DNA from 3 places in the Solwaraspora sp. WMMD937 genome. Region 3 is predicted to be linked to each of the others. Evidence: riboswitches for the same ligand, from Rfam matches in the RefSeq annotation. Region 3 holds a riboswitch; each other region holds the start of a gene.
What was found. Region 3 has a riboswitch for cyclic di-AMP ahead of O7621_RS26180 (hypothetical protein). Riboswitches for the same ligand answer to the same signal wherever they lie in the genome.
Positions count from the first base shown of each region.

Region 1: it holds a riboswitch for cyclic di-AMP, as region 3 does, so the genes downstream of both, O7621_RS04975 (NlpC/P60 family protein) here and O7621_RS26180 (hypothetical protein) in region 3, are expected to answer to the same signal.
Region 2: it holds a riboswitch for cyclic di-AMP, as region 3 does, so the genes downstream of both, O7621_RS13895 (NlpC/P60 family protein) here and O7621_RS26180 (hypothetical protein) in region 3, are expected to answer to the same signal.

Region 1 covers NZ_CP120738.1:1,122,030-1,129,932, forward strand. The annotation lists gene O7621_RS04955 (glycosyltransferase family A protein) at 1-550, shown strand, start outside; tRNA gene O7621_RS04960 (tRNA-Gly) at 884-957, opposite strand; gene O7621_RS04965 (pyridoxamine 5'-phosphate oxidase family protein) at 1,105-1,620, opposite strand; gene dcd (dCTP deaminase) at 1,748-2,326, shown strand; gene O7621_RS04975 (NlpC/P60 family protein) at 2,487-3,425, opposite strand; cyclic di-AMP (ydaO/yuaA leader) riboswitch at 3,524-3,667, opposite strand; gene O7621_RS04980 (NlpC/P60 family protein) at 3,925-4,968, opposite strand; gene O7621_RS04985 (GPP34 family phosphoprotein) at 5,159-5,860, shown strand; gene O7621_RS04990 (VanZ family protein) at 5,857-6,441, opposite strand; gene O7621_RS04995 (heterodisulfide reductase-related iron-sulfur binding cluster) at 6,452-7,903, opposite strand, start outside.
Region 2 covers NZ_CP120738.1:3,194,708-3,202,610, reverse strand. The annotation lists gene O7621_RS13930 (hypothetical protein) at 1-206, opposite strand, end outside; gene O7621_RS13925 (DUF6158 family protein) at 210-569, opposite strand; gene O7621_RS13920 (hypothetical protein) at 721-1,155, shown strand; gene O7621_RS13915 (DUF3817 domain-containing protein) at 1,182-1,511, shown strand; gene O7621_RS13910 (DUF397 domain-containing protein) at 1,638-1,853, opposite strand; gene O7621_RS13905 (DUF5753 domain-containing protein) at 2,100-2,981, shown strand; gene O7621_RS13900 (DUF6232 family protein) at 3,029-3,565, opposite strand; cyclic di-AMP (ydaO/yuaA leader) riboswitch at 4,037-4,171, shown strand; gene O7621_RS13895 (NlpC/P60 family protein) at 4,215-5,141, shown strand; gene O7621_RS13890 (sigma-70 family RNA polymerase sigma factor) at 5,265-6,263, opposite strand; gene O7621_RS13885 (dTMP kinase) at 6,699-7,382, opposite strand; gene O7621_RS13880 (hypothetical protein) at 7,644-7,903, shown strand, end outside.
Region 3 covers NZ_CP120738.1:5,934,696-5,942,598, reverse strand. The annotation lists gene O7621_RS26190 (serine/threonine-protein kinase) at 1-302, shown strand, start outside; gene O7621_RS26185 (glycosyl hydrolase) at 473-3,430, opposite strand; gene O7621_RS26180 (hypothetical protein) at 3,840-4,913, opposite strand; cyclic di-AMP (ydaO/yuaA leader) riboswitch at 4,981-5,111, opposite strand; gene O7621_RS26175 (cation diffusion facilitator family transporter) at 5,280-6,188, opposite strand; gene O7621_RS26170 (AAA family ATPase) at 6,234-7,903, opposite strand, start outside.

The sequences.
Region 1 (7,903 bases), 1.8 Mb from region 3:
CACCATGGCGCTGTCCCGCGCCGACGGGCCGCTGGTCAAGGTGCTCGACGCCGACGACCGGCTGACCTCTGACGCGCTGGCCCGCGACATCGCGGTCCTCACCGCCGACCCGACGGTCGGCTGGACGACGGCGGCGGCGCTCGATCTGCTGAGCGACCACCGCACGGTACGGATGGCCACCGATCCACCGGGCGGCCGGTTGCCCGCCGGTACGGTCCACCGGTGCTGGCAGGAGGACGCCTACCGGCTGCCGGTGCACCCGGCGACGCTGTGCATCCGTACGGACCTGCTGCTGGCCCTGGGCGGCTGGCTGGCGCTGCCCGCCTCCGAGGACACCGGGCTGCTCCTCGCCGCGAGCACGGTCAGCGACGGTCACTTCATCGACGAGCCGGGGTTGCTTTACCGGAAGTGGCCCGGGCAGGTGACCAACCAGCGGGCCCACTGGTCCCCGACGGAACGGGCCGACCGGATCCAGGTGATCGAAAGCCGGGTCGCCGCGCTGGCGCTGCTGGGTATCGGCCCGACGTCGTCCACACCGCAAGGTCGGTGATGACACGCGGCGGTCGTTGCACGCAGTGCAACCTCCTCGGTCCAGGGGTTACCTGTTCAGCTTGATGCCGCAGGTGCATCAAGATGTACCTGCGGCATCACGTCCGCCGACGCAGCATGGGTTCCGAGGCGGGCAGCTCGGGCAGTTGGATTGATGACCAAACCTACGAGATGATCGTAAAGGTGGCAGAGCTAACCAATCGCAGCCCCAGCGAGTTGCTTCGCGAAGTGCTGCAGGCCGCGTACCCGCGAAAGTAGGAAGCTGCCGGCGATCCCCGCGCTCATACGACGAAAGCCCTGGTTGGGATTCGCATCCTGACCAGGGCTTTCGGTGTGGAGCGGGTGACGGGAATCGAACCCGCACTGTCAGCTTGGGAAGCTGATGTTCTGCCATTGAACTACACCCGCGAGCGGCCCCACTCTACCCGGTCCGCCCGGTCGCTGCGCAACAGGCCCGGCCGCCGACCGAGCACAGCATGGGGTAACGGCTCGGCGCCCGTCGACCGACCGTCAACGGGTAGGGCGTCGAGGCGTCGGCCGGTGCCATGCGGCGGATCAGCAGGCGACCGGGGCCGGCACCGGGTGGGAAACGCTGCCACTGGTCGGGTCGAGCCAGACCTGGACGGCTGGTTGCCGTGGCGCCGCCGCCGCGTAGTGGCCGGTGCTGCCAGCGCGTTGCGCCACCATCGCCACGTCGACGGTGAACTCGAACAGCCGCCAGTCGACGTGCGGCACGGCCCCGAGATCGCTGGCGAGCCGACCCACCTTGGCCGGATCGGTGACCGGATGCGCCCGACCTGCCAGGTACGCCTCGTCGTCACTCTCCTCCGGCGGGAACGAGTGCAGCGCGTACCGACCGTCCCGCTCCAGGTCACGCCGCTTCGGCGAGTCGATGATGAAGCAGAACAACCCACTGTCGGTGATCACCGGGGAGACCGGGTGCACCCGGGGACCACCGTCGGCTCGGACGGTGGCGAGGTAGCCGAGGCCGGGACCGTACTGCTGCATGAGGAGTCGGATCGCCGTGGCCAGGCGGGGCTCGTCGGCTGCGAACTCGGACCAGGTTGCCATGCGGTGATTCTATCGAACATGTGTACGAAGAGATAGTGGGATCGCCCGGCCACGCCGATCCGGGTACGTTCCGGCCAGGACACCGACCGCACGGTCACACCGGCCGCACGGTCGCTATCGTGTGACGATGCTCCTCTCCGACCGGGACATCGTCGCGGAGACCAAGTCCGGCGGCCTCTCCCTCGAGCCGTTCGAATCCTCGCTCATCCAGCCGTCGAGCATCGATGTCCGGCTCGACCGGTATTTCCGGGTCTTCAACAACCACCTGTACACCCACATCGACCCGGCCACCCGGCAGGACGATCTGACGTCCCAGGTCGAGGTGCCCAGCGGCGACCCGTTCGTCCTGCACCCCGGTGAGTTCGTCCTTGCCTCCACGCTCGAGGTCGTCTCGCTCGGCGACGGCCTGGCCGCCCGGCTGGAGGGCAAGTCGAGCCTGGGTCGGCTGGGCCTGTTGACCCACTCCACCGCCGGCTTCATCGACCCCGGCTTCTCCGGCCACGTGACGCTGGAGTTGTCCAACGTGGCGAACCTGCCGATCAAGCTCTGGCCCGGGATGAGGATCGGGCAGTTGTGCATCTTCCGGCTCTCGTCGCCGTCGGAGCATCCGTACGGGTCGGCGGTCTACGGATCCCGGTACCAGGGCCAGCGTGGGCCCACTCCGAGCCGGTCCTGGCAGCGGTGGCGCACCTGGCCGACCAGCTGAACCGGCTGGGCTGTCGGAGAGCCGGCGCACCGGCGACGGGGAGGCGAAAGGCGCCCTCCCAAGCCGGGGGGAGACATGGGAGGGCGCCTTTCCGGTGGCCGGTGCTGCCGCTTGACGGGGGGATCAGCGACACGCGCCAGGCCATGGGGAGGAGTGAGGTCTAGCCGGGCCTGCCGTAACTGTGCACACTCGAACCGATCTTGCGCATCTGCACCGGTTCGCCCGCCTGGGAGGCGTGCACGATCCAGCCGTCACCCACGTACATGCCGACGTGGGAGAGCCCGCTGTAGTAGAAGATGAGGTCACCGGGGCGCAGCTGGTCCCGGCTCACATTGGCGGTCACCTGACGCTGCCGGGCCGCGTTGTGTGGCAGTGAGACACCCGCCTGCCCCCAGGCGGCCAGGGTGAGACCCGAACAGTCGTAGCTGCCCGGTCCCGCTGAACCCCACACGTACGGCTTGCCGATCTGCGCACAGGCGAAGGTGACCGCCTTGCCGGCCGCACCGCCGGGGTAGGTCGCCGGGCAGGGCGCGGGACGCAGCGAGCCGAGGGTGTTGGTCGAGCCGTACGCCTCCAGGCGCAGGTCCTGCAACCGGTCAACCTCGGCGTCGATCTCCTTGGCCTTCGCCGCCAGCTGAGCCTCGGTGCTGGTCAGCTCGATGATCAAATCGTCCAGCGGAGCCTTCTTCGCGGCGTACTCGTTCTTGAGGTCGACGACAGCCTGCACGTCGCGGGCCTGCCGCCGGGCGAACTGGTCCAGCAGCTCGAGCTGGTCGGCGAGGTGGGTCGGCTTGCCGTTGGTCAGGATCGCGTTGAAGACCGACGGACTACCACCCTTGTACGACCGGGCGGCGAACTCGCTGACCCGGTCCATCGCCAGGTCGATCTGGATCTGCAGCGGCTTGATCTTCTTCTGCAGTTCGTCCGCCTGCTTCTTCTTGGCGGCGAGGTCTTGCCGTACGGCGTTGTGCCGTTCGATCGTCGGTTCGAGCTCGGCCCAGACCTCGTCGATCTGCGACTCGATCTCGGCGACGGTGGGCTGCGCCTGCGCCGGCGCCGCGACCAGCAGCAGACCGACGCCGGTGGTGGCGGCGATCAACGTGGTGAGTATTCGGCCAGGGTCGTGCGGCGGTTTTCGCCGATGGTCGCGGCCGGACCACCGGAGGTATCGCCGAGGGGCGCTCGTAGCCACCGGACTCCTTCTCCCCAGACCGCCTACCGGGTTAGCTGACGGGTTCGGGCGGAAAGGAGACGCCCTACCGCAGGTGGCCTGCGGATTCACCCCGAGAGTGCCGTGGGTCCCCGGCTCGCCGTCAGACGGCGATTAGGCGGTGTCAGGCCGAGGTCAACCCGGTTGGTTGACGTCCTCCCGACTCGACGATCCCCAAGGGTAGAGAGCGGTGTTCTCGCTACGCAAGCGAAAACATGGACTATCTCATTGAGTACGCAGACGATTGCGTATCGTGCATAGGCTGCCATCGTTCAAGCGTTCGAATTCTGCCGGGCGGACCGGCCCGTTCATACCGGTCCGCCCGTACGTTCGGCCGACCAACGCGCGCCACTCAGATTGCCTCGGCGGGCTGGCTGACCTGCTGCGATCAGCCGACCCGCTTGAAACCGGCGAGCGGCATGTTGTCGATGTTCTCCATCTGCACAGGCTGACCCGCGCGGGGAGCGTGCACCATCAGGCCATTACCGATGTAGATCCCCACGTGATGCAGATCACTGAAGAAGAATACGAGATCGCCGGGCTTGGCGTTGGCGCGGCTGACCGAACTGCCCTGATTCCACTGAGTTCCGGTGTAATGCGTGAGGCTGACACCGGCACTTGCCCAGGCGTACTGGGTCAGGCCGGAACAGTCGAAGGCGTTCGGCCCGGTGGCACCCCAGACGTACGGCTTACCGAGCTGTGCGCACGCGGTGCGGACCGCAGTTCCGGCGGCTCCGCCGACCGACACCGCCGGGCACGGGCCGGAGGCACCGGATCCGCCGGTGTAGCCGGTGGACTGGTACGCGGCGTTTCGCGCCCGTTCCAGGCGCTTGATCTCGGCGTCGATGGTCTTGCGCTGCTCGGCGAGCGTCTTGTCCTGTGCCTGCTGCTTCGTGATCAACTCGTCCAGCGTCTGCCGTTCAGCGAGATAGCGGTCGCGGGTCTCCAGAACGGCGGTGATCTTTTCCTGCCGACGCTTGGAGATCCGGTCCAGCACCACGAGCTGATCCGCCAGGCTGGTCGGTGATCCGGTCCGGAGGAGGGCGTTCAGCTCGCTCGACGGCCCGGTCCGGTAATAGCGGTTGGCCACCTCACCGATCTCGTCCGCCGCCAGGTTGGCCTGCAGCGACAGCGGGCGGATCTTCTCGTCGAGCGCAGCCGCCTTCTTCTCGTTGGCCTTGAGCTCGCTGTGCACCTTGTTGTACTGCTCGATGACCGGTTCCAGTTTCAGCCACTGGGCGTCCAACTCGGCTTCGATCTCAGCCAGCGTCGGCTCGGCGTGGGCCGGAACAGCCGGGATGACCAACGCAATTACGGCGAGCAACAGGGTGATCGCACTACGCCGCAAGAGCCGTAAAGGCCGATGCTCTCCGCATCGATTTCGGGACCCACTGTGACGATGGATGTGCGAGTTTACGAGCGCACGTGCCATTGGCAGCGACTCCTTCAATGGTTCGATCGCTGGGGCCTCACGGGCGGGGGTACGGAGGCCGACATCCGCAGCGGTCGGTGCATCACCTTATTGGAAAGCGCGGTGTTCGTTCAAGACCGCCTGCCGCCTCTGCTTCCCCGAAGCAACCGCTTCTCCTGCGGTCACCGGTCTGGGCGGTTAGCATGATGACATGGAATCGCTCAGCCTCGCGGAGGAGCTGGTCCTGCTCAGCTATGACGATTCCGGGACCGCGACCGTCGCTTCCCCAGAGCTCGACTACGCCGTCGCCGGGGCGGTGTTGTGCGACCTCGCCGTCGGCGGCCAGATTGCGATTGACGCAGACGGCCGGGTGCTGACCGACGACGATCCCGCCGGCGGGTACGCACCCGGCGATGCCCGGGGTCGAGGCCACGGTCGGGAGTTGCTCGACCAGGTCCGGACCAGGATTCAGGCCGAGCCTGGCCGCGCGACCCGCGACTGGGTGGTCGATCTGTCCCACGGTGTAGTCGACGAGGTACTCAACGGGCTGGTCGTCTCGGGGGTGCTCCGCCGGGAACGGGACCGGGTGCTCTGGGTGCTGCCCCGGCCCAAATTCGCTCCGCCGGACGGCGGCGAACCGCCCGCCGAGACGGAGACCCGGCGACGGCTGGCCGCCGCCGAGCGCGGCGCCGGACCGGTCGGACCACGTACCGCCGCGTTGGCCTGCCTGCTGAACGCACTCGACGTACCGAACGTCGCTGTTGCACAGCCCTTGGACGCGCGGCGCCGGCCGCCCGCAGTGCTCGGGCCGGCAGCCTGGCCGATCGCTGCGACCACCGACGTCGTCGCCGGGTACCGGGCGACGGTCGCCCGCAGCGTCTTCGCCGCTACCGATGTCGCGACTGGCAGCTAGCTGACCTTGGTAGGTGACGGCGCGAACCGCCGCCACAGCAACCGGACCACGCCGCCGCCGACCGCCCCGATCAGCGCCCCGGTCGCGTTGTTGACCCAGTCGTAGCCGACACACTCACGGCCGACGCCGAGCACGGCCTGGCCTACTTCGACGACGACTGGGGCCAGCAGGAGCAGCCCGGTGGCCAGCGCCGGCCGGCGGACCGCCAGCACCGTGCAGAACGCCAGTGGTACGAACATCGCCACGTTGCCGACCCGTTCGCCGAGCGAGTCGACGGTGACCAGCCCGGACCACAGCACCGCCGGATCGGTGAGCGACCGGAGGCACGCGGCGAAGACCTGGCCGTCCGGGCCGGAAACGGAGACCCCGGGGGCGAGCGGTACACCGGACCCGGTCGGTGCCGGTGGCAGGGTGAGCGCGGCGATCGCGGCAGCGCTGAGAAGCATCCCGAGCGTCGGCCAGCGCGCCCAGCCGAGCCGTACGGCGAGCGGCCGGTGCACCAGCAGGCTCACGCCGGCCAGCACCGCGAGGGTGAGGAACGGCCAGGGCTGGGCGAGGAACTCGCGGGCCCAACCCAGCACCCGCTTCTCCCTACTCCTCGGCCGACGATGACGCCGACGATGCTACCGCCGGCTTGACCGACCTGAGCAGCACCGTCGCCACATCGACGACCTCGACGTTCTCGTCCGCCGCGCCGCTGGACTGCTTGCCGGTGACCCCGTCGCCGAGCATGGTGTAGCAGAACGGGCAACCGACCGCGATGGTCTGGGCACCGGTGGAGAGCGCCTCCTCGACCCGGTCGACGTTGACCCGTTTGCCGATCCGCTCCTCCATCCACATCCTCGCCCCGCCGGCACCGCAGCAGAACGAGCGTTCGGAGTTGCGTGGCATCTCCCGCAGCTGGGCCGCGTCGCCGCCCGCCCCGGCACCTGCGGTCAACGCGGCACCGAGCACTTCCCGGGGCGGGCTGAACACCCGGTTGTGCCGGCCCAGGTAGCACGGGTCGTGGTAGGTCAACCCACCGTCGACCGGGGTGACCGGGGTGAGCTTGCCGGCGGCGACCAGGTGGGCCAGCAGCTGGGTGTGATGGACGACGTCGAAGTGGCCGCCGAGCTGGCCGTACTCGTTGCCGAGGGTGTTGAAGCAGTGCGGGCAGGTCGCGACGATCTTGCGTCTCGCCGGCTCCCGGTCGCCGAACGCCTCGTTGAGGGTCTCGACGTTCTGCTGGGCCAGCATCTGGAAGACGAACTCGTTGCCGATCCGGCGGGCCGGGTCGCCGGTGCAGGTCTCGCCCTCGCCGAGGATGGCGAAGTCGACGCCGGCTTCGTGCAGCAGGGTCGCCACCGCGCGGGTGGTCTTCTTGGCCCGGTCCTCGAACGCGCCGGCGCAGCCGACCCAGAACAGGTACTCGAAGTCGTCCACCTCGCCGACTCGGGGAACCTCGAAGTCGAGACCTTTGGTCCAGTCCTCCCGGGTGTTCGGCGGAGCACCCCACGGGTTGCCCTTGTTCTCCAGGTTGCGCAGCATCACGCCGGCCTCGCTGGGGAAGCTCGACTCGATCAGCACCTGGTAGCGGCGCATGTCGACGATGTGGTCGACGTGTTCGATGTCCACCGGGCACTGCTCCACGCAGGCCCCGCAGGTGGTGCACGACCAGAGCACGTCCGGGTCGATGACGCCGCCGTCGTCGGCACCGCCGATCAGCGGGCGGTCGGCCTCGGCCAGCGCCAGGGCGTCGACCTTGGCGAGTTGTTCGGCCGTGCCCTTCTCCTCGCCGGTGAGGTCCTTGCCGCCGCCGGCGAGCAGGTACGGCGCCTTGGCGTAGGCGTGGTCGCGCAGCGACAGCACGAGCAGCTTCGGCGACAGCGGCTTGCCGGTGTTCCAGGCCGGGCACTGCGACTGGCAGCGGCCACACTCCGTACAGGTGGTGAAGTCGAGCAGGCCCTTCCAGCTGAACTGTTCGACCTGGGCGACGCCGAACTGATCGGACTCCGGGTCGGCCTCTTCGAAGTCGAGCGGCTTGCCGTCGCTCATCATCGGCCG
Region 2 (7,903 bases), 2.7 Mb from region 3:
GCCTGCACCGGGTACACCTGCACGACGACCGTCCACGGGCCGCCGGCCGTCGACCACCGGGCCTGCAGGTGGTCGCCGTGGGCTGGTTCCGCCGGCACCTGGCGCAGCGGCCCCGGCAACCAGGCAGCCCTGCGGTCGGGGTCGGTCGCGGTGCCGAACGCCACCTCAGGGGGCGCGGAGACACCGCGTTCGGCGTACGCGGGCACGACTCACTCCCCGTGCCGCAACCGGGCGGCATCGACCTCTCGGCCCGGGTGCCGGGTCAGGTACTCGGTCTCCAGATCGGCGGTGCGGTGCAGATGGTTGGCCAGCGCTGCGTCGGTGCCGTGCCGCAGCGTGTCCAGCCGGGTCCGGTGCAGGCTGCCGATCTCGCGGAGCAGTTCGTCGTCGGCCAGCTCGACCGGGTCGATCCCGGTTTCGTCAACCGTGTCGACCCACGTCTCGGCTCCCGGTTCGGGCGGGTCCGACCAGGTTCGGGTGGCACCACCGGGCGGGTGGTCCGGGCGGGGCTCGAAGGGCCGACCGGCCGCCGCCGGGGAGTAGCTGCCGTACCGCGCTGAATCCGTCATCTCCGGCCTCCGGGGAGTCGACGAGGCATTACCGTCGTAGGGTTCCCCGGCCGGTCGGCGGCAAACACCGGGCGCCGGCCTCCGGGCAACCTCGCACCTGACTACGACGGCTCGTCGGAGAAGCCGACGGGCGGCCGGTACGCTTCCCTGCATGCGGCAGCTGTGGACCCCGGTGTGGATCCTGCGGCACCTGGCGGCGGTGGCGCTGGTGGTGGGCTTCCTCGCGCTCGGCTGGTGGCAGATCAGCCGGGCCACCGCCGGCAACACGCTGAGCTGGGCGTATGCGGTGGAATGGCCGATTTTCGCGGCGTTCGTGGTGTTCATCTGGATCCGTGAGATACGGCAGGCACACCGGGCGGTACCCGGCCCGGACAACGGCACACCGGACGACGACTCACCGAGGAGCGGCACACCGGAGAACGGGCCATCGCGGGAGGAGTCGTTCGGCCGACCGGTACGGGTCCGGTCTGCCCCTGGCGTGACCGCCACCCCCGGCCCGGACGACCCGGAGTTGGCCGCGTACAACAACTACCTGGCCTGGCTGAACGCGAACCCGCACGCCAGGGCCGGCGACTACCCGGGCTGACCGGAAAGAGAGAAGGACGGACGACAGTGTCAGGTGCACTCACCCGGTACCGGCTGATCGCGTACGTGGTCGGCGTGGTGCTGATCCTGCTGATGGTGATCGGCATGCCGTTGAAGTACCTGTTCGACCGGGCCGTCGTGGTCGAGACGGTCGGGCCGGCGCACGGGTTCCTCTACATGGTCTATCTGGTCGCCGCGTTCGACCTGGCCCGGCGGGCCAACTGGTCACTCGGCCGGATCCTGGCGATCATGCTGGCCGGGACGGTGCCGTTCGTGTCGTTCTACGCCGAGCGGGTGGTCAGCCGCTGGGCGAGCGAGCAACCGCGTACCGAGCCGGACAAGGTGTTCACCGGCTGACACCGGGCGGGCGGTGACCGGTTGACGGCACCCCGGCCGGGCCGGCACCGGCGTCGGGCCGACCCGGCCGGGGCGTACGGCCGACGTTGTCGGCGGCCGTGGAGCCGAGCCTCGTGCGGCGTCGGATCAACCCTTCGTGTGGCCGCCGGAGCTGGACGGCGCAGCGGACAGCCCGGCGACGAATGCCGACCAGGCGGCTGGCGAGAATTCCAGGTGCACTCCGGGGTCGGTGGAGTTGCGCACCCCGACCGCCGGCCCGATCTCGGCTACCTCGACGCAGGTCGTCGCCTCGCAGCGGCGGCTCTTACGCCACGCCGGACCGGCAGTGCTGATCACAGTCACCTAAACTCCTTAATAAGGATAAATCGGTAAATTTGCCATCAGAGCACGCAGGCAATCGGGCGGACTGTACCAGTTCTCGATCTTGCCGACGCGACTGGGCGACACCGCGAAACCCGGTGAAACCGCCGTCCGGACCATGCGGAGGGGCCGGCCGTCCTTAGCAGACCTGACGACGGCGGTGTAGCGTGCAACAGGGTGGCAACCAGCCAGGTAGCACTCTGCAAGGCACTCTCCCGGAGCGTTTCCATGCCTGCCCGACACCAGGGCCCGACCATCGGGCGTCGCCGGCTGCGTGCGGCGCTACGCCGGGCACGCGATGCCGCGGCGCTGACCCAGGACTACGTCGCCGCTCAAATGGACTGGTCGCTGTCGAAGCTGATCCGGATCGAGTCGGGGTCGGTCAGCATCTCGACCAACGACGTCAAGGCTTTGCTGGACCTGTACGGCGTACGCGACCAGCAGCAGGTGCAGGAGCTCGTCGAGTTGGCCCGGGCGGCACGACGGCGCGCCTGGTGGAGCGGCTATAAGGACCGGGTGCCGGCCGCCTACGCGGCCTACATCGGGCTGGAGGCGGAAGCGTCGGCACTGCGCTACTTCCAGCCGATCAGCTTCCCCGGTCTGCTGCAGACCGAGGAGTACGCCCGCGCGGTGATCCCGGCCGACGGCCCGCACCATGTACCGGCGGCCGAGATCGAAGGGCGGGTGCAGATCCGGCTGGCCCGCCAGCACGAGGTGCTCTTCGGCGCCGATCCGCCGCAGATCGAGGTGATCATCGACGAGGCTGCACTGCGCCGGATGACCGGCGGCCCGCGGGTACTGCGCGAGCAGCTCCAGCACGTGGCGAAGATGTCGGCGGCACCTCATGTCACGGTCCGGGTGCTGCCGTTCGCCGCCGGAAGCAACACGGTGCTCGGGCCGTTCGTCATCCTGCACTTCGCCGACCAGGCCGACGCTGACGTGGTGTACGTGGAGAGCGCTCTGGTCGAGGAGGTCATCGACCGGGCCGACGAGGTCCGGCCGTACCAGCATGTCTTCGACCGACTACGGGCAGAATCCCTGTCACCGGCCGACTCGGTGGCGATGCTGCACGACCTCGCCCGTCGACTGGACGGGCGAGACGCGGGCTGATCGACGTCGACCAGCCCGCTGGCGACCGCAGCGGCGGTCGGACCCGCTCACCGCTGGTCGGGCACCCACGGTTCGATGGTGACCGGCTCGGACAGACCGGCCAGCCGGGACATTTCCCGGGCCCGCATCAACGCCCGGCTCACCTGGCCGTACTGGCGTTCGTCGTCGGTGCTGAACAGCAGCAACAGCAGTCCCTGGTGACGGCCCCAGAGTTCGTACGCCCGCGGCCGCAACCGGTCGCCGAGCCAGGCCACCGTCACCGGCACGAACGCGGCCGCCAGCATGGCGAGGTAGGCCCCAGCACTGACCTCGTCCAGCCCCCGGGTGTAGCCGACGGTCACCGCGACCGCCGCCAGGGTCAGGGCGGTCACCGCGATCACCCGGCCGGTGAGCCGGTCGCGGGCGCCTCGTGCGGTCCGGAGTTCGGTGAGGTCGCGGACGGCGAACCGCCGGCCGGCCACGACGAACCAGTCACCGGTCACGCAGATGCCGGGCTGCCGGTAGAAGGTCCGTCCGACACTGGAGCCGGACTGTGCGGGTACCGGGGAACCGCGTCGGGGTGGGGTCTGGCGAGTAGCACGCATAGCTGCCTCCGAAGGGCTCGTGCGGCGCTGACCTTGCGGGTCCATTGTGCGAACAGCAAGCTACTCGATGGAAGGTAGTCATTCTGCCACCTAGCAGAATGACGTACGGCAGGCCGCGTCCTGGATGGCGAACCAGACCTTTTGCGCCCATTTATCCCGATAGCTTACTGACGACAACCGCGTAGACCGACTAATGACGCATTATTCGCAATTGATCAGGCGCTGTCCAAGGACAACGCGCCGGAGTCAACCAGTCACCCGAGGGCAATAGGAATGTTGCCCAGAGCAGCCAACCGTCACATCAAGTAACTGTCAACGGCCTCCGGCCAGTTCCATGCCACGGATCACGATCGCAGCACTTTCCTGGTCGCAACCCTTGCGGCTAAGTTGGATCGGCTGGTCCGGTCGCCAGTCGCCGGGAAGCGGTGACGCCGGTCCAGTGCCGCCGAATCGCCGTCCCGAGATTATCTGACATTACAAACAGTAATCTCACGGTTGCGATCCGGGGACCCATCGGCAACTGGGGTGAATCCGCGGTTCACCGCGGTAGGGCGAACTTCCCGCCCGAATCCGTCAGCTAACCCGGTAGGCGGCTAGGAAGAAGGGTTCTGCGTTCTTGTCAACAGCGCGGATTCTGCTGCGCACCCTGATGCTGGCCGGCGTAAGCCTCGGCCTGGTGGTACCGGCGACCGCCGCGACCGCCCAGCCGACGGTCAGCGAACTCACGCAGCAGATCGACAAGGAATCCGAAGAGCTGGCCAAGGTCGTCGAGTCGTACAACCGGCTCAGGGAGGAGGCCAAGGCCACCCGGGCGGCGGCCGAGGAGATCGACGCCAAGCTCGGCCCGCTGCAAGCCGAACTCGCGGCAGCGCAGACCGAGGTCGGTCAGATCGCGGTCAACGCGTACAAGACCGGCGGGTTGAGCACCGCGACCGCCCTGCTCGACGGCACCTCCGGCAGCTTCATCCACCGGCTCGGCACCCTGGACCACCTGGCCCGGGACCGGCAGCAGCGACTCAGCGAGTTCACCAGCACCCAACTGACCTACCTGGCCGAGCAGGAGAAGCTGCAGGCGGCCCTGAAGAAGCAGGACGCCCAGGTCAAGGAGCTCGCTGACCGCAAGAAGAGCATCGAAGCGGACATCGACGAGCTGATGGACAAGCGGGAACGGGCCTACGGTGCCGCGAGCGAGACCGGCTCGTCGTACACCGGAACCGTCCCGTCGGTGTCCGGTGCCGCCGGCTCGGTCGTCGAGTTTGCGTACGGAGCCATCGGCAAGCCGTACGTCTGGGCTGCCAGCGGCCCGAACGGTTACGACTGCTCGGGCCTGACGCTTGCCGCGTGGCGTACCGCCGGCAAGAGCCTGCCGCACAACGCGGCGATGCAGTGGGACGTGGTCGCGAAGATCAACCGTGGCGCACTGCAGCCCGGTGACCTGGTGTTCTACAACGGTCTCGCCCACGTCGGCCTGTACGTGGGCGGCGGCCAGGTGATCCACGCACCCACCTTCGGCCGCACCGTCGAGCTGGCCAGCGTGGACATGATGCCGCCGTACGGCTACGGCCGGGTCCGCTGACCCGGTCGCTCGCCCGACGAACTGACGACGGCCCGGCATCCGCGCTTGCGGATGCCGGGCCGTCGTCAGTTCGTCGGTGGGTTGTCAGTTCATCGGCGGATCAGGTCGCCTGCCGCCGATTCGTCAGGCCGCCTGCAGCCCTTCCGCCCGGGCCAGCTCCCGCAGCCGGCCCAGTGCCTGGATCTCCAGCTGCCGGATGCGCTCCCGGGACAGCGAGAAGCGCGAAGCGACCTCGGTCAGCGAGTGCTCTCGCCCGTCCTCCAAGCCGTACCGGGCCCGCATGATGCCGGCGGACCGGTCGTCCAGGTGGTTGAGCAGGCCCTCGATCCGCTGCCGCTCCAACCCGGTGAGCACGATGTCCTCCGGCGACGGTGCGTCACTGTCGGCCACCAGGTCGCCCAGGTTGGTATCGCCGTCGTCGCCGACCGGGGTGTCCAGCGACACCGTGTCCTGCGACCACCGCACCAGCTCGTGCACCCGCTCGACCGGCACGCCGAGCGAGGCGGCGATCTGCTCCGGCTCCGGGTCCGAACCGAGCTCGCGGGTCAACTGGCGGGCTACGTTGCGCATCCGGTTGACGTCCTCGACCAGGTGCACCGGAAGCCGTACGGTCCGCTCCTGCTGGGCGATCGCCCGGCTGATGGCCTGCCGGATCCACCAGGTCGCGTAGGTGGAGAACTTGAAACCACGCTCGTAGTCGAACTTCTCCACCGCGCGGACCAGACCGGTGTTGCCCTCCTGGATCAGGTCCAGCATCGGCATCCCGGACCGGACGTAGCGGCGGGCGATCGACACCACCAGACGCAGGTTGGCCCGGATGAACAGGTCCTTGGCCCGTTCACCCTCGACGACCAGCCGCTCCAGCTCCTCGCGGCTCACCCCGGCCCGCGGCATGCCCTGCTCCAGCAGGTGCTCCGCGTACAGACCGGCCTCGATCGCCTTGGAGAGGTCGACTTCCCGGGCCGCGTCGAGCAGCGGCGTGCGGGAGATCTCATGCAGGTAGACGCCAACGAGGTCCCGCTCCTCGGCTACCTCGTCGGTCCGCAAAGCCATCGTCTTCTCCACGTTGCTCACGGTCCCCTCGTTAACCCCACGTCGTGCCCTGTCACCTGCGATGCGCATCTCCATCAGCCTCTCCCCCGTCACGTCCGCCTCCGATCCGGCGAACCTGATGTGGCAGGCCCCGCCGTATGGCGCCGACACCTGCACAACAGATGAGACGCGTCAGGGATTCCGTCTCGTGAGTCGAAGCTGACACGATTGCCTGAATAATTGCTGTGAACAGGATTGGCGTTTCCTGCCAGGCTCCTCGATCGCCGCGCTGCGTCGGGCCGGCCGACTGCCCGATTCACTGAGGTCGGTGGGGTGTGGCAGGCTCCCAGCACACCACGACACCGGGCAGGGCGCAGCGATTCCCGTCACTACCCCTCCTGCGATCCTCGTCACTGCCCGCCGGTTGGTTGGTCCTGGCCGACGCCGGTTGGTTGGTCCTGGCCAGGAGTACGGCCCGAGCGGGGTGCACGGTTCAGCAGCTCCCGACAGACACCGGCCTGCGGGTCACGACGCACGCGAATCGTCTGGACCCGGCCGCCACGAGGCGCCGGCCGGACGGCCGTCGTCCGGCTGCCATTCGGTCAGCCGCTGCCGGATCACTGCGGCGACCTGGGCGGCCGTGCCCCGGGCGTCGATGGCCACGAACCCGGCGGCCTCCGGCAGTGACCCGTATGCGGCCGCGCTGGTCGCCAGGAACTCCAGCGACTCGTGGTCGGTGCCCCGGGCGTCGATCCGCCGGGCCGCTTCGACGGGCGGCAGCAAGAGTAGGAACGTCACGTCCGGTTGGGGAAACACCCGGTAGGCCAGCCGGGCGAGCCGCTCCCAGCGGCCGGCGCCATGGGTGCGGATGCTGGCGTACTGGCAGACCGCGTACCGGTCCATCACCGCGATCGACCGGCGGGAGCCGAGCACCGACCGGGCGATCGCGAGCCAGCGCAGCAACGCCTCGAGGAACATCAGCCCACCACGGCCGACCATCCGCCGGGCGTCCGGGCGTCCGAGTCGGACCGCGAACCGGTCGAGCCAGCGTCGGCCGCCAGCGTTGCGCCAGTACCGGGCGGGCCGGCCGGCAGTGGTCAGCGCCTCGGCCAGCAGGTGCGCCTGAGTGGTCTTGCCGACCCCGTCGATGCCCACCAAGGCGATCCGTCGCAGCCCGGCCGGCGGCGACCAGGCCGGATCGGCGTCCACTGTGCTCCCTGCGGTGTCCGGTGGCGGGCATGGCGGCACGGCTGACGACGTGGACTGTACGGGCGACGGCTGGCGAGGCGCGGGCCGGGACGGTGACGGTGGTGGCGCATGGGTCGCTGTGACGAGCACCTTCCCAACGGTAGCGAGCACGTGCACGCCGCCACCCGTTCACCGCTGTGACGCGCTGTGCCTGCAGGCACGAACCGGCCGGGAACGGGTAGGTCACCGACGGGCACCGGACGACAGCCAGGAGGTGGGCAGATGACCCGGACATCGGGGCAGTCAACGCGAAAGACCGGGCCGGACCGGTTGGACGGATACACCGAGGCTGCGGTGCAGCGGCTGCTCAGCGAGCACGCCGACATCGCCGAGCAGGGGGTGGGCGTCTCCCGCCGGGACCACAGCCTGGTGTTGTGCGGGGAGGTCGAGAGCGCCCACCGGCGGGCGGAGATCGTCCGGCTGGTGGCTGAGCGCTTCCCCGGCGTACGCCTGATCGTCGACATCGTCGTCAGCCGGACCAC
Region 3 (7,903 bases):
TGACCGGGCGGTTGCCGTACCCGGGGGTCAGCCCGGGGTCGCCGGTGACCGGTGTGCGGACAGGGGCCCTGGCTCCCACCCCGGTGCTGGCGGTCGCCGGGTTGCCGCGTCCCGTGGCCGATCTCTGCCGGGCCTGCATGAGCAAGCGTCCGGAGAACCGACCGACCAGCGTCGAGGCGGCGTTCGCGCTCTGGGACCTGCTCGGCGACAGCGGCGTCGGCATCGACAGCGGCGTCGGCGTCGGCGTCGGCCCAGACAGTGGCAGCGGCGTCGCCAGGGCGGGTCACGACGTTCTGCCCTAGATTTGATAGTTATCGGTCATTGTCGGGGATTGTGCAATATTTGGCAGATGTCCGGGAAGTGGCTCCGCCGTCGCGGCACGTCCGGCATCGTCATCGGCGAGGACCCTTTCCCGGCGCCGCGCGTCGGGAAAGGGTTCCTCCTTCGGCACTGGTCGGAGGTGCCGGTCGGATCAGCCGATCCGGAACGGCACCCGCAGGGTCGACCGACCAGCGTCGGCGCTCGCCGCGTCGACCCGAACCGTGGTCGGTGCGTTACCGATCGCGTTCCACAACTCCAGCCGGACGCACCCGTTGCTCATCGCCCGGAACTCACCCGAGGCGGATTTCAGTCCGGCGCTCTGCCGGTAGGACTCCGTGCCGGGCACCGGGTCGGTGGCGAAGTAGTGGTAGGTCTCCGTACGGCCGTAGCTGCCGGAGCCGGTGAAGTCGTACGACACCCGGGCCTGGATGCCCGCACCGACCGAGGTGCCTGCGTCCACTTGGAGCTCGAACGTGCTGGCCGCCGACCGGTACGCACCGGTCAACCCGCAGGCCCGGAAGGTGACCGGGTTGTGCGGCGTACCGTCGTAGTTCGCCCCGGCGGCCGACGGCACCGTGACCGTCGTCGCGTTCGTCCCGGCGGTGTTGCTCAGCACCCCGGCGGACCGCAGGTGGAATAGGTCCGAGGTGACCGGCGGGGTGGTCGGGTCCGGCGTGGGCGAGGCCGGCGGCGTGGGGGACAGGCTCGGTGACGGGTTCGGGGTGGTCGGGGCACCGGTGGCGGTGCCGCCGCTCCAGGTGTGCGCACCGGTGGTGGCGGTCCGGCCGGCCGGCACGGTCATCCGGGTACCGTCGGAGAAGGTGACCGTGACCGGCGACGCGGTGATGTTGCTCGCCACGTAGGTGCGGGCACCGTTGCGGTCGAACACCGCGTAAAGTGGAGTGTTCGCGGTGACGCCGGTGTCGACGCGGCCCAACGCTGCCAGGTTGCGCACCCAGTGGAAGGTGTGCGCTCGGCTCTCGCCCTCCTCGACCGGGTAGTTGGGGTTCGCCCGCAGGTTGGCCAGGGCGCTGCTGGCGTCGCCGAGCGCCTGGAACGACCAGAGGATGTCCTGCCAGACCGTCGGCGGGCCGCCGTTGTTGGTGACCAGCGCGTTCCAGTTGGTGGCGATGTAGTCCGGCCGGTAGCCGAGGTAGAGCGAGCCGCCGGTGACCGGCAGCATGTTGATGCCCTGGATCATCTCCGGCTCGGCGCTGAACCAGGTGGCGTACGCCCCGCCGTCGCCCCAGACCATCCCGACCGACCGGTGGCCGAAGGAGGCCGGGAAGTTGGTGTCCGAGGAGTCGAACCAGTATTCCTGGATGGCCGCCGACTGGGTGGTGTAGATGTACAGCCCGGCGTCGCGGATCGCGGTGTTGCCGGTGGCCAGGCCCCACTGGATCAGGGCGTTGGCGAAGTTCATCCCCTCCGAGGACGACTCCTGGTTGTTGCCGGCGAAGAACGCTCCGTGCCCGGCGGCCCAGTCATGGCCGGCGTAGATGTCGAAGTCGCGCAGGAACGGGAACATCGGGTCGTTGCGGTCCCAGCTGTTGGCGTCGCGGATCAGCAGGTCGACCATTCCGCCGTACTGGCTGGTCGCCGCCCAGGTGGGGTCGAACTTGGCCAGCGTCGCGGCGGCGGCGATGTAGTAGCCGTAGTGGAAGTGATGGTCGTTGAGATCGGTGTCGGATCCGTACGAGGCGGGGTAGCCGACCAGAGTGCCCCAGGCCTGGTCGTAGAAGAACACCCGTTGGGTCTTGCCGGGGCTGGCGGTGAACCAGTCGGTCAGCCGGTTCCGGATCGCGGTGAGCAGGTGGTCGCGTTGGGCGGTGCGGCCGAGCTGGTCGGCGATCTCGGCCAGCCGGGCGGCCCGGCCGAGCGCCTTGCCGGTCCAGTAGGTGTCGTTGTCGAAGCCGGCGAGCGGGTCGCCGGACGCGGCCTGGTCCAGGTGCGCGGTGAGCGTGGCGAGGTCGGCACCGACGCTGGTGGCCACCGCTGGGACCTCCGGCAGTACGCCGTGGAAGCGCATCGCGGTCCGGAACGACGTCGCGCCGACCAGGTTGCGCATCGGGCCGCGGGCCGACACGTAGGTCTCGGCGATCGGGCTGCCGCCGTCGAGGTGCTTCCACTGGTGCGGGTAGAGCGAGACGACGGTGCCGGTGACGGTGCCCTCCCGGGCCGTGGTGGTGAAGCTGTACGTGGCGTCGACCGTGCTGCTGGCCTGATCGTAGCTCCAGCTGACCCGGGTGCCGGTGACGTGTGCGTGGGCGTACCGGCCGTAGCTGTCCATCAACGCGGTGCGCCGGGCGGCGCTGGTGCCGGCTCCGGTGGGCAGCAGCGCGACCGAGAAGTAGCCGCGGCCGGCAAGGGTGGAGCTGATCGTGGTCCCGGAGACGGACCAGGCCGCTCCGCTGGGGGCGTAGGCGACGTAGTCGTGGCCGCGCATCGAGAAGCCGACCCGGGCGCCGCCGTGGTGCCAGACCGTCGGGGTGCCGGGGAACGACAGCTCGGCGTTGCCGCCGGTGACCTGGGCGTACACGAACGGCAGACCGTGGCCGACGGTGGCGCGTAGCGTGCGGGCGCCGTCGGACCAGTACGGGCTGACCGTCCAGTCGGTCCAGCCGTCGACCTTGACGTCCGGGGCGTTGAGCCCGGCGACGCCGAGGGTGAACTCTCGCGTGTACGGGTAGTGGTACTCGCCGACGCCGGTCGACGTACCGGAGATCGCCGCCTCGGTGGTGTAGGAGACGCCGAGCCCGCCGGCGGTCGGCTGGAACGACATCGGGTGGGCGTGCAGCGGGTTGGAGTAGGCGCAGTTGTACCGCTTGAACAGCAGCGACGACCACCAGTCGTTGGTGGGCACGGCTCCGCCGGGGGCGTTGCCCGTCACGTACTGGCGGGGGTTGGCGGAGATGTTGCCGCAGGCGGTCGGGGCGGCGGCGCCCGCCGGGCGGGTGGTGGTGTAGCTGCCGGCACCGACGGTGGCGGCGTCGGCGGTGCGCAGTACGCCGAAGATCAGTCCGGTCGCGGCCAGCGCTGTCACGGTGGTGGCTGCCAGGATCCGGCGCGGCGTACGACCTGTTCGCGCGCCATGGATCGACAGGTTCATGGTGCCTCCGGGTTGGGTCGGGCGCGGTCCACGATCGCGAAAAATTTCACGCCCATTAATGAGTTATTGCCAGGAGGTCATCAGAGATGCGGGCTTCTGTCAATATCCCGACATGAAGTTTCGTGTATCCGGTACGGGGTCGTGGCTGTCTGTTGACAGCCGCGCCGGTGCTGCTATATACCTCTCTCTGAGAGCGCTCTCTCGGCTTCGTGGGCTGCATGTGCTCTGGCGCGAGCCGGGTGCGACTGCATGGCGGTAGAGCGCTCTCGCGTGGTTGCCGGTGACCGTCGGTAAATATGCCGATCGGTCTGCCGCTGTTGCGTAAATGACGCCGTACGCTGATTCCGCCGCGAATAGAAAACGGGGGCGGACGGCCACCGACGTGGCCGTCCGCCCCCGATCGCGGACGTCAGTACACCGACAGGTGTACGTGGTTGGTGTGGTCGCTGGACGGGTCGCCACCCGCACCGCTGTACGTCTTCCAGCCGCTGCTGGGCAGCCAGATCCGCTTGTACCAGATCACGTAGAGCACACCGAGCCGGTCGGCGTTGTTGATGTAGTAGTTCGCGAGGTTGTCGCCGTAGCTCTTGTCGCCGCCGGTCGCCACTCCACCGAAGCCGTTGGGCTGGGCGGCGAAGTCACACGCCCGGCCCTTGGGGTGCTCGCCGGAGCTGCCGTTGCGGAAGCAGGACACGTAGCGGGTGAAGCCGGCAGCCTTCGCCTGGTTCAGCGCGTGCAGCGTACGGGGCGTGATGCAGCCGGAGGTGGTGGGGTCGTCGACGTTGCACGACTCGGCCGGCCAGGAGCCGTTCGCGTTGCGCGGAGCCGGGGTTGCCGACGCGCTGGATGACCCGGAGCTGGATGACCCGGAGCCGGAGGACCCGGAGCCGGAGGACCCGCTGGCGGCGGCCCGTTCGGCCTCCTCCGCCGCCTGCTGCCTCGCCCGTTCCTCCGCCTGCTTCTCGGCGGCGACCGCGACGGCCAGGGCCCGCTCCGCCTGGTTCCGGCGCTGGTCCATGATGGTGACCTGCTTCTGCTGCTCCCGGATCTCGTGCTCGATCGCGGCCTTGGACCTGGTCACCTGGTCACGGGTGCGGTACAGCTCGCGGAGCTGCTTCTCCTCGTTGGCGGTCACCGCGCTCAGCGCCGCCGCCCGGTCGATGAATCCTTCCGGCGAGGTGCTGTTGAGCAGCGCGGAGACTGGGCCGAGCCGGCCGTTGCGGTACGCGCGGTCGACGATGTGCCCAACGTTCCTGTTCCGTTGCTCCAGTTCGGCACCGACCGTGTCGAGCTGCTCGGACAGCTTCTTCTGCCGGTCCTTCGAATGGTTGAGCGCCGCCTTGGCGTCGATCCAGCCCTTCGAGGCCGCATCGAGCTCCTTGCGCAGGCTGTCGGTGCCTCCCTCGTCGTCGACCCGGTCGGGCCGGTTGGCGGGCAGGGCGGCTCCGGCCGGCGAGCCGATCGGGGTGCCGGTGACGGCCATCAGGGCGGCGGTCAACGCCGCCAATAACGCGGACCGGGTTTTTCTGTGTACTGTGCGCGACACTGTGCATTCCTTCCGTCAGCCGCCGACCGGGTTAGCTGACGGGTTCGGGACGGAAGATCCCTACCGCGTGACGCGGATGCACCCCAGGTACGTGGTTCCCCGGCTCGCCGTACGGCGATTAGGCGACGGCCTCCGCGGGCGCCGGAGGGGCGCCGCCCGAGCGGAGACCGGGGCCGAGACTACCGGCTCCCCGGGTCGTCGTCCCGGTATCGATAGCCATGTTATGTCTGGAAAAATCAGAAATATACGTATATCGTAGCTGTGAACGTCGCGGGAAGGTCACGAAACTTAAGCATCTGCTAATCACCAGTCGGCCGGTCCGCAGGAGTCGGCGGGGGCCAGTGGCTCGATCTGCAGCGTCGCGTGCTCGATACCGAACTCGTCGTGCAGGGCCGTCCGGGCGTCCCGCAGCACCGTGCCGACATCGGCCGACGGGGTCACGGCCAGGTGTGCCGAGGCCACCTCCATGCCCGGGGTGAGCGTCCAGACGTGGAGGTCGTGCACGTCGCAGACGCCCGGCACGATGGCCAGCCGGCGGTGGACCCGGGCGACCTCCACATGCTCCGGCGCCGCCTGCACCAGGATGCGCAGCGCGGCCCGGGCCAGCCGCCAGGTGCGCGGCAGGATGAACACCCCGACACCGACGGCGACCAGCGGGTCGGCGTACCACCAGCCGGTGGTGGCGATCACCGTGGCGGCCACCAGCACCCCCACCGAGCCGAGTAGGTCGCCGAGCACCTCCAGGTAGGCGCCACGCACGTTGAGGCTCTCCCGGGCTCCCTGGCGCAGCAGGGCGAAGGCGACGATGTTGGCGAGCAGGCCGGCGACCGCCACCACCAGCATCGGGCCGACCGTCACCGGCTCTGGATCGGCGAACCGGCGGGCCGCCTCCACCAGGACGTAGAGCGCGACCCCGGCGAGCAGTACGGCGTTCGCCAGCGCGGCCAGCACCTCGAGGCGGTAAAGGCCGAAGGTGCGCTGCGGCTCCCCGGCCGGTCGTCGGGTAGCGGCGATCGCTGCGAGCGCCATGCCGATGCCGAGCACGTCGGTGAACATGTGCCCGGCGTCGGACAACAGTGCCAGGGAACCGGTCGCGAGCGCGGTGACCGCCTCGACCACCATGAAGACCGCCAGCAGGACGAAGGCGGCCCAGAGGCGCCCGTAGTGTCGCTGACCGGTGCTCCCGGCACCGTGATCGTGTCCGACTCCCACGCCTGCCACCCTCCGTTGCCCGGCGTTTCGTCAGCAGAATAATGCTCACATAGCAATATGTGCAATCGACTCCGGGTCGAGGTCGATGGTGACCAGCCGTTGCGTCGCCCGGGAGAGCGCGACGTAGAGCGTGCGCACCCCGGCCTCGGACTCGGCACGGATCTCCTCGCCGGCCACCAGCACCACCGCGTCGTACTCCATGCCCTTCGCCTGCAGGCTCGACACCACCTGTAGCCGGGAGGTCGCCAGCTCGCCGAGCCAGCCGGCGACCTCGTCCCGCCGGGCCACCGCTGCGATGACGCCGACCGTCCCCTCCACGGCGGCCAGCATCTCAGCGGTCGCGGTACGGACCGCAGCCGGCAGCACGGCCGCAGCTACCCGGTCCCGGCGCGGCACCACCCCGGTCGACCGGACCGCCGTCGGCAACGGGGCGTCCGGAGCGACCTCGCGGATCACCTCGGCGGCCAGTTCGAAGATCTCCGCCGGGTTGCGGTAGTTCGTAGTCAGCTGGAATTCCCGCTGCGGCCGCCGCCCCAACGCCCGGTCCCGGGCCTGGGCGAGCTCGGCCGGATCCCCGGTCCACGCGGTCTGCGCCGGATCCCCGACCACCGTCCAGGAGGCGAGCCGGCCCCGGCGCCCGATCATCCGCCACTGCATCGGCGACACGTCCTGCGCCTCGTCGACCACCACGTGGGCGTACTCCCGGTAGTCGGCCGGTCGCTCCCGGGCGGCGGCACGGGCCGCCCGATCCCGGTCGGCGAAGGTCGTCACCTCACGCACCCCGCCGGTCACCTGGAACGGATCCCGGTGCCGGCGGCGGGGCTGCGGTGGCCGGCCGAGCAGTTCGTCCAACTCGTCCAGCAGCGCCACGTCCGCAATCGTCGGCCCGTTGTCCGCCAGGTCACCGAACGCATCGGCCAGCACCGCGATCTCGGCCGGGTCGAGCACTCCCCGCGCGTACCGACGCAGCCGGTCCGGCCGAGCCAGCCAGCCCAGCACGTGTCGCGGCAGCAGCCGGGGCCACCAGGCCCGCAGGAAGTCCCGGAAATCGTCCCGGTCCGACAACTCGTCCTCGAACTCGGCCTGGCCGGGCAGCCGGGCCGGGGCCACCAACTGCCGGGCCTGCGCCCACAACGCCTCGAACAACCCATCGATACCGGCCCGCCGGACCTCGTTGCGCCGTGCACCCCGGGGCAGCGCGCGGGCTCGGATGCCGTCCAGCTCCGGGCTGCGCAGCCGCAGCAACTGCCCCCGGTAGAGCAGGCGTAACTCGGTCGGCCCGTCCGGTACCGCGTCACGTACCGCCCGTTCCAGCACCCGCCGCATCCGTAGTGACCCCTTCAGCACGGCGACCGCCGCTGGATCCGTCCGGGTCGCCGACACTCCCGGCGGCAGCGATCCCAACGACCTCAGGGTGGCGCTCTCCTCACCCAGGGCTGGCAGCACCGCGGCGATGTACTCGACGAAGACACCGGTCGGGCCGACAACCAGGATGCCGCCGCCAGCAAACCGGCTCCGGTCCGAATAGAGCAGGTACGCCGCCCGGTGCAGGGCGACCGCGGTCTTGCCGGTGCCGGGGCCGCCCGAGACGATCGTCACCCCGGCGGCGGGCGACCGGATCGCATGGTCCTGCTCCTGCTGGATGGTGGCCACGATGTCGCGCATCCCACGTCCCTTGGCCCGGGCCAGGGTGGCCAGCAGCGCGCCGTCGCCGA